Regions from separate parts of the Pantoea sp. RCC30.1 genome, predicted to be linked through region 3. Evidence: predicted binding sites of a transcription regulator. Region 3 holds the regulator's gene; each other region holds the start of a gene.
What was found. Region 3 encodes CRP, which controls carbon source genes, mostly activating them, when cyclic AMP is high. Its sites were predicted from a motif close to ATGTGANNNNNNTCACAT; they were not measured.

Region 1 (5,687 bases), on a different contig from region 3:
ACCAGGGCGCTCCAGGCTTTATCGACCTCTTCTTTGTCGCCATGAGCGACACAGAGCTGCAGCAGATGATAGTGGGCCACCAGCAGTGAATCGACTTCCGCGTCGATCACTTTTTTAATCGAACGGGGTGAGAAGATCATGTCGGCCAGAATGGCGCACAGAATACCGAGTACGATTTCACTGCAGCGTTCTACCGCATATTGTGGCACCAGAGTCAGACCACCGCTGGCATTGGCCGTCACCACAATAATTAGCGCGGTGTAACCTGCCAGTCCCAGCGCGTAGGAGTTTTCTACTTTGATCAGCGAAGAGAGCCAGACGCAGAGTCCTGCCCAGATGCAGCACAGCAGCAGCATCACGACAGGCGCACGAACGGTGGCAATCATGATAGTCAGCGCGGCGATACAGCCGATAAATGTCCCGATAATACGCAAAACACCGCGATAGCGCAGCGCCCCTGAATAGGGATCGCCACCTGCTGCAAACGCGGTACCGCCCGCCACGATCCCGGCAGTCATCACCGCCCAGCGTGGCGTTTCAAGGTTGAGATGAAAGCCGACCATCAGCGCTAACACCAGCGCAAAGGTGAGCTTTACCGGGAACCGCAGGAACTGAATCATATCGCCCTCTTAACCAAACTCACGCAGGCGATTAAACAGTCGCATCATCGGTGAAACATGCTCAGGCTGACGATCGGCCTGACCTGTAATGACCACCGTTGCCGTGGTTCCCGCCGGGAAGCGATTGCCGGGCTGCTGATCAAGCCGGATGCGGACCGGCACACGCTGCGCCAGACGAACCCATTCCAGGTTGGAATCTACCGTTGCCATCCCTTTGTTGTCGACTGAGCTGCTGCTGTTGGTCACACCCGCCGCCACGCTGTCAACGGTGCCACGCAACACAATGTTGCTGCCGAGTGGGGTCACTTCCGCACGGAAGCCCTTCTCCACGCCGTGCAGTTTGGTCTCTTCCAGGTAAGCCAGCACATAGAAAGAGTGCTGCTGCACCAGCGCCACCGCCACAGAACCACGGGTAATAAACTCGCCCTGGTAAACATTGAGGTTAGTGACCCAGCCGTCGGAAGGCGCTTTCACCGTGGTGCGCTCAAGGTCGATCGCGGCCAGATCGCGTGTCGCCACCGATTTTGCCAGCTGATGCTCACTGGTTTGCAGATCGTTGTTGGATTGCTCGATCGCCTCGCGGGACATCGCTGAGGTACCAAGCTGATTACGGCGTCCGGCTTCGCGACGTTTCTCACTCACCAGCGCCTGGTAATATTCAACATCCGCCTGTGCCTGATCGAGCGCTTTCTGATAGCGAGGCCGGTCAACCACAAACAGCGTATCGCCCTTCTTCACCAGCTGGTTGTCGTGTACCGGAACCTCGGTAATCAGGCCGGTAACGTCAGGCGAAATCGCCACCACGTCAGCAGCGAAACGCGCATCACGCGTCCAGGGTGATTCGGTATAGAACACCCAGGCGCGGAAGATGATTACCACGGCGATGATGACCAGCAGGATAGTGATCGCGTAGCGCGCGATTTTTCTTATGAGTGCTTTCACTTCAACCTCAGACTAATAAACGGGAGACAAGGTAAAACACACAGCAGTAAAGCGCTGTATTAAAAAGTGCCGGATGCCAGACAAGATCGTAGATACCGCTCGGCGTCAGCACACGTTTCACTAACCAGAACAGCATCAGTGAAATAATAAGTTCAATGAAAACGGGCGGAAAAGAGAGCCCAAACATGACAAATACCGGAAGCACACTCATCACAAATCCTTAGTTCGACCTTGCCGGGATACTTCGTTGCCTTTTCAGATGTTGCAGGAAAATCCTCTGGCAGCGCTATCCGAACCGCAGCTGGCTTAATAATAGCGTATCATCGAAGAGTATCAGGCAATGAAGAATCACCGGGAAATACCCCGGCGCGCTTATAATAACGCGCCTGACTATAAGTTTTCTACAGAATGTGATCTAAATCACTTTTAAGTCAGAGTAAACAATGGAACGACTGAAAGGCATGTCTGTCTTTGCCAGAGTAGTTGAACTGGGCTCGTTTACCGCTGCGGCGCGTCAGCTTCATCTGAGCGTCTCATCGATTAGCCAGATCGTCGCGAAACTGGAAGATGCATTGCAGGTTAAGCTGCTGAATCGCAGTACCCGCAGTATCGGGCTGACCGAAGCGGGTAAAATCTATTATCAGGGCTGCCGTCGTATGCTGGCGGAAGCGACGCAGGTGCATGAGCAGCTGTACGCGTTTAACAATACGCCGATTGGTGTACTGCGAATTGGCAGCTCCTCGACCATGGCACAGAACGTATTGGCCGGCATGACCAGCGATATGCTGCGGGAATATCCGGGACTGAGTGTGAATCTGGTCACCGGCGTTCCGGCTCCGGATCTGATTGCGGATGGTCTGGATCTGGTGATTCGGGTGGGTGCATTAAAAGACTCCAGCCTCTTTTCGCGTCGTCTTGGCGCGATGCCGATGGTGGTATGCGCCGCAAAAAGCTATCTGGCGCAGCACGGCACGCCGGAGAAGCCGGGTGACATTGATAATTTTTCCTGGCTGGAATATAGCGTTCGGCCCGACAATAATTTCGAGCTGATTGCGCCGGAAGGCTTGGTGACCCGCCTGGCACCGCAGGGACGTTTCGTGACCAATGATTCGCTGACGTTGATCCGCTGGCTGAAGTCGGGCAATGGTATCGCCTATGTGCCGATGATGTGGGTAATTGATGAGATCACCGCTGGCGAGATCGATATTCTTTTTCCGCAATATCAATCCGATCCGCGTCCGGTCTATGCGCTCTATACCGAGAAGGATAAGTTGCCGCTCAAGGTGCAGGTCTGTATCGATTATCTGACCGGCTATTTTGAACAGGTGGCCGAGCAGTATCAGCAGCACCGTAAAAGCTAACAACCCGCCAGGCGGCGGGTTGTTGGTGTCACATCAGGCGGTGCCGCCGATGGTCAGTTTGTCCAGCTTCAGGGTAGGCTGACCGACACCGACCGGCAGACTCTGGCCCTCTTTACCGCAGACGCCCACGCCTTTATCCAGCGCCAGGTCATTACCCACCATTGAGATCTGCTGCATTGCTTCAATGCCGGAGCCAATCAGCGTGGCGCCTTTAACCGGTTTGGTGATTTTGCCGTTCTCAATCAGATAAGCCTCTGAGGTTGAGAAGACAAATTTGCCGGAGGTGATATCCACCTGACCGCCACCAAAGTTCGGCGCATAGATGCCGTACTCAACGCTTTCAATTATATCCTGCGGCGATGATTTGCCTGCCAGCATATAGGTGTTAGTCATGCGCGGCATCGGCAGATGCGCATAGGATTCACGACGTCCGTTACCGGTCGGGCTGACGCCCATCAGGCGCGCGTTCAGCTTGTCCTGCATGTAGCCTTTCAGCACACCATTCTCAATTAGCATATTGTACTGACCGGGAACACCTTCATCATCCACCGCCAGTGAACCGCGCAGCCCTTCAAGGGTGCCGTCATCCACCACGGTACAGAGTTCAGACGCAACCTGCTGACCGATTTTACCGCTGAACACCGAGGTGCCACGGCGGTTGAAGTCACCTTCCAGACCGTGTCCCACCGCTTCATGCAGCAGTACGCCAGGCCAGCCCGCGCCCAGCACCACCGGCAATGCGCCAGCAGGTGCCGCCACGGCAGAGAGATTAACCAGCGCCATACGCACTGCTTCACGCGCCCAGGCGTCAGCGCGCACTTCGCCATTTTCATCTTCAAGGAAGAATGCATAACCGGTACGTGCACCGCCGCCGCTTGCGCCGCGTTCACGCTTGCCCTGATCTTCAACCTGAACGCTGATAGAGAGGCGAACCAGCGGACGAACGTCTGCCGCCAGCGTGCCGTCAGTGGCGGCAACCAGCACCTGCTCATAAACGCCGGTCAGGCTGGCATTCACTTCCTGTACACGCGGGTCAGCCGCACGGGCGACTTTATCAACGCGATGCAGCAGGGCAATTTTATCTTCACGCGTCAGGCTGCTCAGCGGATCGACCGCCGAATAGAGCGAACGGTTCATCACGGCAGAAAGGGTATGTGCCTTGCCATTTCCCTGCTCGCGGACGATGCTGCGCGCTGCTTCAGAAGAGAGACGCAGCGCATTCAATGTGATCTGGTCTGCATAGGCGAAGCCGGTTTTCTCACCACTGACCGCGCGCACGCCTACACCCTGATCGATATGGTATGAGCCATCTTTAATGATTTTGTCTTCCAGTACCCAGGATTCGTGAAAGCTGGACTGAAAATAGAGATCGGCATAATCCAGACGACGTTCTGAAAGCTGCCCTAACAGGGAAAATAGGTCCTGCTGATTAATGCCGTTAGCAGTCAGTAACTGCTCACTTACCAGGTTCAGAGTCATCGTTTCTCACTCATTATGTGCTCAGATAATCATAGCCTGCGGTAATTCCGGTACGGCGTCAAATTCACTTGTTGTCTGTTTCACGCGGTTTACGCAGCACTTCATTGATTTCCGGTTTATCCAGCGGGCCACTGATGTGATAACGCAGCAGCGATATCTTGTTCCACAGAGGTCCCAGAACTTTACTGGCGGCAAATACCGCCGCGCCAATCACCGGATTGATGGCGAAAGCAGTAGCCACACCGACCGAGGCGGATATTTCAGGGGCAACAACTGCTTCCATGTCAATCTGACGCTTCACCAGGTCGAGATTACCCTGCATCGCGATGTCCGCTTCCAGCCCATCCACCAGCAGGTTGTCAGTGCGCATCATGCCGTTTTCGATCCAGGCGGTGCCGTTAATCGAATCGAAATAGAACGAATTGGTAAAGGTGTCGCTGAAGTCGAAGCGCAGCTTGCGCAGTAGCGCATCAAAGCTCACCAGCCGCAGGATTTTCCCCGCTGTGCCGGTATTCACATCCGCAATCTGGCCTTTGCCAAAGTGGGTCTTCAGGGTACCGCTCAGCGTCTCTGCGGAGGGCTGCCAGGGCGCAGAGCGCCAGTGCAGGTCATAAGCAATATCAAATGGCGCATCGCGCAGCGGCGTGTTGACGCCAAACCAGTTGGTCGCATTATTAATATTCGGACCCTTGAGCGTGCCCTTTAGCGAGGTGCGCTGATCTTCCGGACGGTTGACCCACTCACCGTTGATTTTCAGCTGCGAACTGCCGGTATCCACTTTCCCGTTAGTAAGCGCTAACGTATCGCCTTTAGGTTGCAGCGTCGCGGATACCTGACCATATTTCTGACCCAGTACCCAGCATTCTTTACAGCGTAATTGCAGGGCGGGCCACTTGCTGAAGTTAATGTTTGTGGCTTGCTGAGGAGGCGCTTTGCCGCCTTTACCTGCATCGTTATCCCACTGAGGATTGTAGTAGAGGTAATCCAGGTTCACCTGCCACGGCGCTTTGGGCGCCATTGCCAGCGCACCACGCAGCTCTTTCGCATTGACGCTGACCTGGCTATTGCCGCCTGAACTCTGAGCCAGTGTTGCTTCAACCTCATGCCATTGCTGCCCGGCCAGCGTGACCGCAGGGCTGCGAAGAGTGATGTTACCCGGCAGCGTGACGCCACCCGTCTGGAAGTCTCTGCCGCCGCCTGACTCACGCGCGCCCGCAGAACCGCCGGCAGCCATCATCGCCATCCAGGCTTCGCCATCCAGCGCTGGCAGGTTCAGCACCATGCC
Region 2 (5,687 bases), on a different contig from region 3:
CTACTGAAGTCAGACAGGAAGCCGTAATGAGTGCATTTTGGATCACCCTCTTTATTTTATTGCTGGCAGCCTGCACGCTTTTCCTGGCGGCGGGCTGGCGGCAACGTCAGGCCAGCGCAGGCGATCGCGATCGCCTGAATCAGCGCTTCTACCATCAGCGGATAGATGAGCTGGCGCAGGATGAAGAGCAGGGCGTTGTTGCTGAGCGTCCGCTGATGGAGCGGGAATTACAGCAGACATTGCTGGCGGATATTCCACCGGCACAGACGATGCAGTCACACAGCAGCAGTCGCTGGATTTTGCTGCCAGGCCTGATTGTACTGATTGCGGTCTCGCTGGGGACTTATCTGAAAACCGGCGGCCTGGCACAGCTCACTGGCTGGATGCAGGTGCAGCACGCGTATCCTGAGCTGCGAGCCCGACTGATGGACCCCGGCGCTAAACCGCTGAGCATGGAAGAGCTGGCGCGTTTACAGCTCGGATTGCGTACCGCGTTGCAAACTGAACCGGATAATCTGGCCGACTGGACCATGCTGGGGCGGCTTGGTATGGTGCTGAATAATGCGGAGATCGCCAGCCAGGCGTTTGAGCATGCATTACAGCTGGCCCCCAACGATCTGGCGCTAAAGCAGGATTATGCTGAGGTTCTGACGCGATCTTCCGATCCGCAGGATAACCGTCAGGCGTCACTGCTGTTGCAGTCATTGCTTAAAACGGATCCGCAAAACCTGCGGACGCTGAGCTTGCTGGCGTTTAATGCCTACGGGCAGCAACAATATGATCAGGCTATCGACGCATGGCAGACCCTTTTAGCTCTGTTGCCTGTCGATGATAAGCGGCACGCGATGATCGCCCGCAGCATTGAGAAGGCCAGAAGTGAGGCGGGGCAGCAGAGTCGTCAGCTGGCGCTGACCGTGACGCTGGCACCTAAGGCAGAAAAAATGTTACCGCCGGACGGAGTGTTGTATATTTCGGTTTCTGACGGGGATTCACCGGTACCGGTGGCGGTTAAGCGGATGCCGCTTAGCCACTTCCCGCTGTCGCTGACGCTGGATGACAGCAACGCTATGATGCCGGATCGTTTGCTTTCGGTGCAGCATCAGGTAGAGGTTCGGGTGCGAATCTCCCGCGATGGTAGCGCCAATCCGCAGCCGGGTGACTGGATGGGTCTGAGCGCAGTGACACCCTGGGATGGGCATCAGCCGATCGCGGTAGAGATCAATAAGCAGCTTCCCTGAACGTGAAAATTGATAACGTTAATAACGATGCGTGCCATTGCCTGCTGCCTCTGGCACAAACTCAGCTATGCTCATCGGGTAAGCCGATTCGACACCGGGCTTTGACCTGAACGATGGGTAGACCTTTTTCATCCGCACAGGGAGATTGGAATGAATTATCGCCTGACCAGCCTGGCTGTAGCCAGCGTCCTTCTGGTAGGTTGTGCCAGTTCAAAGCCGGCGAATAGCGATCCTGCTCAGCGCAGCGATCCCTTCGAAGGCTTTAACCGCACGATGTTTAACTTTAACTACAACGTGCTGGATCCGTATGTATTGCGTCCGGTCGCTGTCGCCTGGCGCGATTATGTGCCGGTCCCGGCACGTACCGGCCTGAGCAATTTCCTTGGCAACCTGGAAGAGCCGGCCAGCATGGTCAACGCCATCCTGGTCGGTAACGGGCGTGACGCGGGTATTCACTTCACCCGTTTCTTCCTGAACAGCGTGCTGGGCCTGGGCGGTTTCATTGACGTTGCTGGTAAAGCGAACCCGGAACTGGCGCGTGAAGAGCCGCACCGTTTCGGTACCACGCTGGGTCACTATGGTGTCGGCTACGGCCCCTACGTTGAACTGCCTGCTTACGGTAGCTTCACGGTGCGTCAGGATGGCGGCGACTACGTCGATACGCTTTATCCGATCCTCGGCTGGCTGACCTGGCCGATGTCGATCGGTAAGTGGACGCTTGAAGGGATCGAGACCCGCGCGCAGCTGCTGGATTCAGATGCGATCCTGAAACAGCAGAGCGATCCGTATGCCTTTATCCGTAACGCCTACTTCCAGCGTCACGACTTCCTGGCACGTGGCGGTAAACTCAAGCCGGAAGACAATCCTAACGCAGCCGCGATTCAGGATGACCTGAAAGATATCGACGCGCAGTAAGTGCATGCTCTCTGAGCCAGCTCGCTGCCCACGGTCACGAAAAAGGGCGACTCACCAGAGTCGCCCTTTTTGATCCCGCCCGCCAGTCAGAACTTGTAGTTAAAGTTCGCGCCGTAGAGCCAGGCCTTACCTTCAGAGGTAAAGGTATAAGGACCTTCTTTCACCGTCACTTTCTGTCCGTGCATATAAGAGATGCCTAAATCAACCGAGGCATCATCGTTAAAGGCATAAGATGTACCGGCACTCAGCCATAAACGATCCTGGTCCGGAATAGAGATAGAACGCTTATCAGCCGGAACCGGGCTATCATCAAACGCAATGCCGGTACGGAACGTCCAGTTCTTGTCGTAGGAATAGGTCGTGCCCAGCGCAATGCGGTACGCATCGTGGAAGCTTTCATCTTTATAGAACAGCGTCTGACCGTTAGAGCCAGTGGCTTTCAGCTCCTGGAACTGACTCCAGCTGGTGTAAGCCATGCTGTAGTGAACCGCCCACTGCGGTGCCACTTTATGCCAGCCTGACACTTCCCACATCTCTGGCAGATTCAGGGTTAACGCGCCTGGAACGGTGGTGCCGTTGGTGCCAAAAGGGACACCTGACACTTGCGGGTTATTCACCGCATTAAGCCGGGAGGAGAGATTACTTTTGTAATCGCCATCAAAATCAACTTTCACTTCCGAACGATAGGTAAAGCCGAAGCGGTTATTTTCATCCACTTCATACAGGATACCGGCATTCCAGCCGTAGCCCCACTCATCGCCTTTCAGATGGGCAACCTGCGTATCAGCCGGAACGCCCAGCCTGGCGCCTGATTCACCGGCATAGCGTTCAAATTTAGCTTTGGCATAAACGGCATCAAAACCAACACCCACACTAAAATGTTCATTTAAGCGATAGGCGGTGCTGAGATTAAAATTACCGGTCATCAGGTCAGTTTTACCGCCGTAACCGCCTGCGGTGTAGCCATTATTAAACTCTGTTGCTAAGCCGTAGTTTGAGGTTGCAGATGCGCCAATCCACCACTGATCGTTGATGGGCTGGACATAATGAATATTGGGGACCCACTGATTAGGAGCAATATTATTGGCATCCAGGCTGCGGCCGCTGGGACTGCGACCACTGATATTCACATCCGGCGCAATATAGACGGCCCCAATAGAAAATTCCGGACGATCCATTAACGCCATTGTCGCCGGGTTACGACTGGCTGACGCCGCGGTATCACCCATTGCCCCTTCGCCTGAATATGCGCGACCTAAACCAATCGTAGAGAATTCATTTAACTGAAACCCAGCAGCGTAAACGTGGGAAGAGACAAGCGCCACTGCAGCCGCCACGGCTGACTTTGCAAACAGGTTTTTATGGTTCATGACCACAACCTCATGTGAATTATTATTTAACGCTAGAACGTCGCGTAACAAAGGACGGCGGATTGTAGGGACTGATGTAAAGCGCACATATCAGACCAGTGCGGAGAGTATAGGTCCGACCTGTGTGCATGTTGCAATATTGTTTTTAAAATATTTCAGATTTGATCGCTTAAAATTCGATCTGCATAACAAAACTGCCCTGATTCTGCACAGCATACCGATTCCAGTTTGTTCTGGATCAATTTTTATTGTGATATTCGTCACTTAGCAACAGGTGCGTGGCGCATCTTTCAGCGAGCAGGTAAGATTTCGTCCATAAAATCGCTCAACCTATGCAATTGCTGGTCTGGAGAATGAAATGACTGATGCCATTAAAAAATGCAGTGCGACTGAAACCGCAGCCTGTTGTTGTGTGGATGTCGGCACGGTAATGGATAACACCGATTGCACCGCCAGCTGGTCAGAATGGTTTGCTCAGCGTGCCGATGCGGAAGCGAAATTAGCACAACTGACCGAACGGGCCCGTCAGGTTGAATCTGAACCCTGTGTGATTGAATCGCGCTTCAGCGACGTGAACCAGGGTGTGCAGCTGGATATCGATTTCACTTTCAGCTGCCAGGCTGAAACCATGATTTTTCAGCTCGGTTTGCGTTAAGTCCCAAAGCGCCGCGTCAATGCGGCGTTTTTCATTTTCGTGTTTCCCTTCGCACTTTTTCCTTTCCGATATTGGCGGCTCACCCGCTTGTGGTTAACACTGATCAGGTCAGACCTCTTCAGGCAATGATGCCACAGTCCCAGCCACAGGTGAGAACAATGAGCAAAGCGCAGCCGCTGCTGACGCGTGATGGTGAACGCATCGCAATAACCCACGGGTTACGCACCCCTTTTTTGCGCCAGGCGACCGGCTTCCATGGCATTCCGGCCATTGAGTTAGGACGCATGGTGGTCAGCGAATTAATGGCGCGCAGTGAACTGCCAGCTGAGGTGATCGAACAATTGGTCTTTGGTCAGGTCGTGCAGATGCCGGAAGCGCCGAACATTGCGCGTGAAATTGTGTTGAGCAGCGGGCTGAGTGTGAATACCGACGCCTACAGTGTCAGCCATGCCTGCGCCACCAGTTTCCAGGCGGTAGCGAATGTGGCAGAAAGTCTGATGGCGGGCACTATTTCTGCGGGCATTGCCGGAGGCGCAGACTCCTCCTCGGTGCTGCCAATCGGCGTCAGCAAGACGCTGGCCCGCGCGCTGGTGGATCTCAACAAAGCCCGCAGCTTCGGGCAAAAACTGCAAATCCTGCGACGCCTGCGTCCGCGCGATCTGCTGCCGGTGCCGCCTGCGGTAGCGGAGTATTCAACCGGCCTGCGTATGGGCGACACAGCCGAACAGATGGCCAAGAGTCATGGTATCACCCGTGAGGCACAGGATGCGCTGGCGCTGCGCTCCCATCAGCATGCCGCCAGAGCCTGGCAATCCGGTGTACTCAATCAGGAAGTGATGGCAGCCTTTGTGCCGCCGTGGAAAAGTGCCATCGATCAGGACAATAACGTGCGTATGAACGCCAAAGCGGAGGATTACGCCCGACTACGTCCGGCATTTGATCGCCAGCACGGCAGCGTCACCGCGGCCAACAGCACACCACTCACCGATGGCGCGGCCGCCGTGATTCTGATGCGCGAAGGCCGCGCCCGTGAACTGGGCATCAGGCCGCTGGGCTATCTGCGCAGCTACGCCTTTACCGCCATTGGTGTGCAGCAGGATATGCTGCTGGGCCCGGCGTACGCTTCACCACTGGCACTGGATCGCGCTGGCATAACCCTGACCGATCTGACGCTAATCGATATGCATGAAGCGTTTGCTGCCCAGACGCTGAGCAATCTGCACATGTTTCGCGACGAGCGCTTTGCCCGTGAGGTGCTGAATCGTCCGCATGCGCTGGGCGAAGTTAACGAAGAGCGTTTTAACGTGCTGGGGGGATCGATCGCCTATGGTCATCCTTTTGCCGCCACGGGCGCGCGCATGATCACTCAGACGCTGAATGAATTACGTCGCCGGGGCGGCGGGTTAGGACTGGTCACCGCCTGTGCGGCAGGTGGTCTGGGTGCGGCAATGGTTCTGGAGGCCGAATAATGGAGCAGAATGCGTTTCATCTGAAGATGCGACTGGATCA
Region 3 (5,687 bases):
CGCAGCACAACGTGGCCGAACAGGTCGATCTGCTGGTGGGCGTGGTACCGATTGTTAACCTGGAGTGGATTCAGAAGCTGGTGCGCGACACTGGCGAGCGCGGTCATTCACGTGAAGCGGTAATGGATTCCGTGGTGCGCTCGATGGAGGATTACATCAACTTCATCACGCCGCAGTTCTCACGCACTCACCTCAACTTTCAGCGCGTCCCGACCGTCGATACCTCAAACCCCTTCGCTGCCCGCGCTATTCCTTCACTGGATGAGAGCTTTGTGGTGATTCACTTTCAGGCGCTGGACGATATCGACCTCCCCTACCTTCTGGCGATGCTTCAGGGTTCGTTTATCTCGCATATCAATACGCTGGTCGTGCCGGGCGGCAAAATGGGGCTGGCGATGGAGTTGATCATGGGGCCTCTGGTGAAGCGGCTGATGGAAGGTAAACGGATAGAGTAAGAGGTCAAAAGGGCCTTTCCAGACTAATGCCAATGCCAATGCCAATGCAGGATGAATCTGACAGCAGCGAAAAAGCTTAACACGCAGGGAACCGGGCCAGAAGAGGAAAGCGTCCCGCGCCAGGGAAGGCGCGGGCCGAGCGGCCAGGGATTGGCTTAAACGACTTTCCGATCTGACCCGGTTTCCTGCGCAGGCACAGTCTTAAAGCAACCTGCATCAGATACTGGAAGTGAAGTTAGCAGGTCGGCAATGACCCTTGCGGCTACTAAAGCTCAATCACTTCATAGCTATGCGTAATCGTCACACCTTTACCCAGCATAATGGCCACAGAGCAATATTTTTCAGCAGAAAGATCCACCGCGCGTGAGACCGCTTTATCCTGGAGCGCTTTACCACTCACGATAAAATGCAGGTTGATGTGCGTAAAGATTCGCGGCGCCTCTTCACGACGTTCTGAGGTCAGTTTTACTTCACAATCAGCCACATCGTTGCGGCCTTTTTGCAGAATTGATACCACATCAATCGCGCTGCATCCGCCAGCCGCCATCAGCACCATCTCCATTGGGCTGGGCGCTTTATCACCCGAATTGCCATCCATCAGTATCTGGTGGCCGGATGAGGATTCTCCGAGGAATGTCAGCCCTTCTACCCATTTCACTCTTGCCTGCATGATTTTTGCTCCGGAATACGCAGTTTTCTCGCAAGAGTACGCTTTCGCCTGGTAAACAGCAATCCAGAGAAATCCACTCTTAGCTGAAGCGAGACAACAGAAGACAGTCGGCAAAAGCTGTGCTACAAACAGTGCTGAAAATATTTTTCGTCACCCGATGGCGAAGCCGGGAAGAATGATGCGCACTGCGCCTGATGCGGCCCGAATAATTTCCTGAAATGGAAACGCTTGAAGCTTTCACCGCCTGACAGGGAAAACTGCCCCCTGTATTTTGGGCACGATTACAACAGAGGATAATAGCGAATGGTTCTCGGCAAACCGCAAACAGACCCTACACTCGAATGGTTCCTGTCCCATTGCCATATTCACAAGTATCCATCCAAAAGTACGCTGATTCACCAAGGTGAAAAAGCAGAAACGCTTTACTACATCGTGAAAGGTTCCGTCGCGGTTCTGATTAAAGATGAAGAAGGCAAAGAGATGATTCTTTCCTACCTGAATCAGGGCGATTTTATTGGTGAGCTTGGCCTCTTCGAAGAAGGCCAGGAGCGCAGCGCCTGGGTACGTGCGAAAAGCGCGTGCGAAGTGGCGGAGATTTCCTACAAGAAATTCCGTCAGCTGATCCAGGTTAACCCCGACATCCTGATGCGACTCTCAGCGCAGATGGCGAGTCGCCTGCAGGTCACGTCTGAAAAAGTGGGTAACCTCGCTTTCCTCGACGTAACCGGACGCATTGCACAGACCCTGCTCAACCTGGCGAAGCAGCCAGATGCCATGACGCATCCCGACGGTATGCAAATTAAAATCACTCGTCAGGAAATTGGCCAGATTGTTGGTTGTTCACGCGAAACCGTGGGCCGTATTTTGAAGATGCTGGAAGATCAGAATCTGATCTCCGCACACGGCAAAACCATCGTCGTTTACGGCACCCGCTAATTCCTGTCACCCACGGCGTGATGGCAACATCACGCCGTTATTGTTTGTGTTGGGCCGATGTGGCGTCGAATCATTTACCATCCTGAAGTTAACTACGCTTTGCGGCAAACGCTGGTGCTCTGTCTGCCGGTAGCGCTGGGCTGGCTAGCTGGCGACCTGCAAAAAGGTCTGCTGTTCTCGTTAGTGCCCGCCTGCTGCAACATCGCCGGTCTGGATACCCCACACAAACGCTTCTTCAAACGCCTGATTGTTGGCGGCAGCCTGTTTGCCCTCGGCAGCTTTCTGATTCAGTGGCTTACCCTGCATGCGATTCCACTGCCGCTGATCCTCTTCGCTATGCCTCTGCTGCTGGGCGTCACCGGTGAAATCAGCCCGCTGCATGGCCGCCTGCTGCCCGGCACCCTTATCGCCGCCATCTTCACCCTCAGCCTGATTGGCCGCATGCCCATCTATGTCACCCCGCTGCTCTATATCGGCGGTACGCTCTGGTATGGGCTGTTCAACTGGTTCTGGTTCTGGCTGTGGAAAGAGCAGCCGATGCGCGAGAGCCTCAGCCTGATCTATCGTGAGCTGGCTAACTACTGCGACGCCAAATATACCCTGCTCACGCAGCTCACCGATCCGGAAAAGGCGCTGCCGCCGCTGCTGGCTCGTCAGCAGAAAGTGGTCGATCTGATCAACACCTGCTATCAGCAGATGCACATGTTGTCGGCAAGCCGCGATCACAGCCATAAGAGGCTGACGCGCGCCTTTCAGGTGGCGTTGGATCTGCAGGAGCATATCTCCGTCAGCCTGCATCGGCCGGAAGAGGTGCAGAAGCTGGTCGAACAGAGCCATGCCGAAGCGGTGATCCGCTGGAACGCCAAAACCATCTCTGCCCGGCTGCGGGTGCTGGCGGATAACATCCTTTATCACCAGCTCCCCGATCGCTTTGCGATGGATAAACAGCTCGGTGCGCTGGAGAAGATCGCCCATCAGCATCCCGACAATCCGGTGGGTAACTTCTGCCTTTACCACTTCAACCGCATTGCGCGTGTCCTGCGCACCCAGAAACCGCTGTATCAACGCGATCTGATGGCGGATCGCCAGCGTCGTCTGCCGCTGTTACCGGCGCTGCGCAGTTATCTCTCGTTTCGCTCGTCGGCACTGCGCACTGCCGGTCGCTTTGCGGTAATGCTGATGCTGGGCAGCGCGCTGGCGCTATTCTTCAACATCCCCAAACCCTACTGGATCCTGATGACCATTATGTTCGTCAGCCAGAACGGCTACAGCGCCACCCGTGTCCGCATCCAGCATAGGGCGCTGGGCACCTTTGCTGGTCTGGTCATCGCGGCCGCGACGCTGCGCATGGCGGTGCCGGAGTCGGTAGTGCTGCTGATCATGCTGGCGATAACCTTTATCAGCTATCGCTTTACCCGCCAGTTCTATGGCTGGTCGATGATTGGATTTACGGTCACGGCGGTTTACTCGCTGCAATTGCTGTCGCTGAACGGCGCGCAGTTCCTGCTGCCGCGACTGATGGATACGCTGATGGGCTGTCTGATTGCCTTTGGCGGGATGCTGTGGCTGTGGCCGCAGTGGCAGAGCGGCTTATTGCGGCAGAATGCCCATGACGCGCTGGAAACCTATCAGGATGCGCTGCGGCTGTTACTGGGCGACGAACAGTCATCGGAGAAACTGGCTTATCAGCGCGTGAAGGTTAATCAGGCGCATAATGCGCTGTTTAACTCACTAAATCAGGCGATGCAGGAACCCGCGTTCAACTCCCGCTACCTGAGTGATATGCGGCTCTGGGTCACGCACAGCCAGTTTATTGTCGAGCATATCAATGCGATAACGATTCTGGCGCGTGAGCACACCATGCTGACGACCGCATTGGCTGAACGCTATCTGCAATCCTGTGAAATCGCGCTGCAGCGATGTCAGCAGCGGCTGGAATATGATGGTGAAAGCTCACAGGTGAATTTGCTGGATGACCTGGAGAATATCAGCGAGGGACCGATCACGGTGGTGGAGCAACATGTACGACGCATTCTCGATCATCTGAGCGTGATGTACACCATTTCATCGCTGGCGTGGAACCAGCGACCACAACATGGCCGCTGGCTAATCAGACGCTTACGTAAAAACTAAGCTAGCCGTTAAGCACTTTGCCGACGGCGGTGGCGAAGCGGCTCATGCCCTCTTCAATGTCGGCCGGTTCGATAATCAGTGACGGGGCAAAACGCATCACGTCGGTTCCGGCTACCAGCACCATCACGCCTTCAGCGGCGGCGGCATTCAGAATGTCGCGCGACCTGCCGGCATGCTGAGGTTTCAGCGCTGCACCAATCAGTAGCCCCTTGCCGCGAATGTCGCTGAACAGATCATACTTCGCATCAATGGCCTTCAGCGCCGTAACAAAATGCTGACGACGCATCCCGACACCCGCCAGCACGTCCGGCGTATTGATAATATCCAGTGCCGTTTCGGCGATGGCGCAGGCCAGCGGATTGCCGCCATAGGTCGTGCCGTGCACGCCCGGCGCCATGATCGAGGCGATCTCGTTGGTGGTCAGCATGGCGCTGACCGGGAAACCGCCGCCCAGCGCTTTGGCTGAGGTCAGAATATCGGGTTGAATGCCATAATGCTCATAGGCGAACAGCTTGCCGCTGCGTCCCATGCCGCTCTGCACTTCATCCAGCACCAGCAGCGCCTGATGCTGATCGCAAAGCTCACGCAGTCCCTGCATAAACTCCTGCGTCGCGGGCACCACGCCGCCCTCACCCTGAATCGGTTCAACCACGATGGCGCAGGTATGATCGTCAATCACCGCTTTCACTGCGTCCAGGTCATTGAACGGCACGTGGACGATATCCGCCGGTTTCGGGCCGAATCCGTCAGAATATTTTGGTTGTCCGCCGACCGTGACGGTAAACAGCGTCCGGCCATGAAAAGCGTTATGGAAGGCGATGATCTTACTTTTGAATGGGCTGTGACGTTTGCAGGCGTAGTAGCGCGCCAGCTTAAACGCGGCTTCGTTGGCTTCGGCACCGGAGTTGGCGAAGAAGACGCGATCAGCAAAGGTGGCCTGGATTAACTTACTGGCGAGACGCAGCGCCGGTTCGTTGGTGAAGACGTTGCTGGTGTGCCACAGCGTCTCGCCCTGGCTTTTCAGCGTCTCCACCAGCGCAGGATGGCAGTGTCCAAGTGCGGTGACAGCGATACCACCCGAGAAATCGATATACTCTTTGCCCTGTTGATCCCATACGCGACTGCCCTTGCCTTTTACCGGCACGAACTGCGCAGGTGCATAAACAGGCAAAATAACGTTATCGAACGTCTCCCGCGTGACCGCAATTTTTTCCGCTGCCATTAGTAACCCCATCTGGATGATTGTCGAGTTGCTTTGAAATAATAATCATAAAATATGCATAAAAAATCAATCAAAGGCAACTTATTGCTCAAGGAAATTGCGCAGCAGCAGATGTCCCTGCTCGCTGAGAATGCTTTCGGGATGGAACTGTACACCTTCCAGCGCCAGGGTTTTATGGCGGAATCCCATAATTTCGTCAGGCTCGCCGTCACGCACCGTCCAGGCAGTCACCTCGAACGCGTCGGGCAAAGAATCTCGCTGCACAATCAGT

Region 1: aaeR (HTH-type transcriptional activator AaeR) is a predicted target of CRP. The motif match lies at 1,971-1,988, and genes of this name have one in related genera.
Region 2: AC2LB6_RS10780 (YfcZ/YiiS family protein) is a predicted target of CRP. The motif match lies at 3,772-3,789, and genes of this name have one in related genera.

The regions. Positions count from the first base shown of each region.
Region 1 covers NZ_JBXUHX010000032.1:12,971-18,657, forward strand. The annotation lists gene aaeB (p-hydroxybenzoic acid efflux pump subunit AaeB) at 1-620, opposite strand, end outside; gene aaeA (p-hydroxybenzoic acid efflux pump subunit AaeA) at 630-1,562, opposite strand; gene aaeX (p-hydroxybenzoic acid efflux pump operon protein AaeX) at 1,570-1,773, opposite strand; gene aaeR (HTH-type transcriptional activator AaeR) at 2,006-2,923, shown strand; gene tldD (metalloprotease TldD) at 2,957-4,402, opposite strand; gene yhdP (AsmA2 domain-containing protein YhdP) at 4,467-5,687, opposite strand, start outside.
Region 2 covers NZ_JBXUHX010000010.1:4,054-9,740, forward strand. The annotation lists gene AC2LB6_RS10760 (cytochrome c-type biogenesis protein) at 1-27, shown strand, start outside; gene ccmI (c-type cytochrome biogenesis protein CcmI) at 27-1,238, shown strand; gene mlaA (phospholipid-binding lipoprotein MlaA) at 1,389-2,153, shown strand; gene fadL (long-chain fatty acid transporter FadL) at 2,240-3,523, opposite strand; gene AC2LB6_RS10780 (YfcZ/YiiS family protein) at 3,882-4,178, shown strand; gene fadI (acetyl-CoA C-acyltransferase FadI) at 4,337-5,647, shown strand; gene fadJ (fatty acid oxidation complex subunit alpha FadJ) at 5,647-5,687, shown strand, end outside.
Region 3 covers NZ_JBXUHX010000004.1:198,449-204,135, reverse strand. The annotation lists gene AC2LB6_RS06125 (phosphoribulokinase) at 1-455, shown strand, start outside; gene AC2LB6_RS06120 (OsmC family protein) at 721-1,125, opposite strand; gene crp (cAMP-activated global transcriptional regulator CRP) at 1,429-2,061, shown strand; gene AC2LB6_RS06110 (YccS/YhfK family putative transporter) at 2,119-4,194, shown strand; gene argD (bifunctional acetylornithine/succinyldiaminopimelate transaminase) at 4,196-5,416, opposite strand; gene AC2LB6_RS06100 (aminodeoxychorismate/anthranilate synthase component II) at 5,498-5,687, opposite strand, start outside.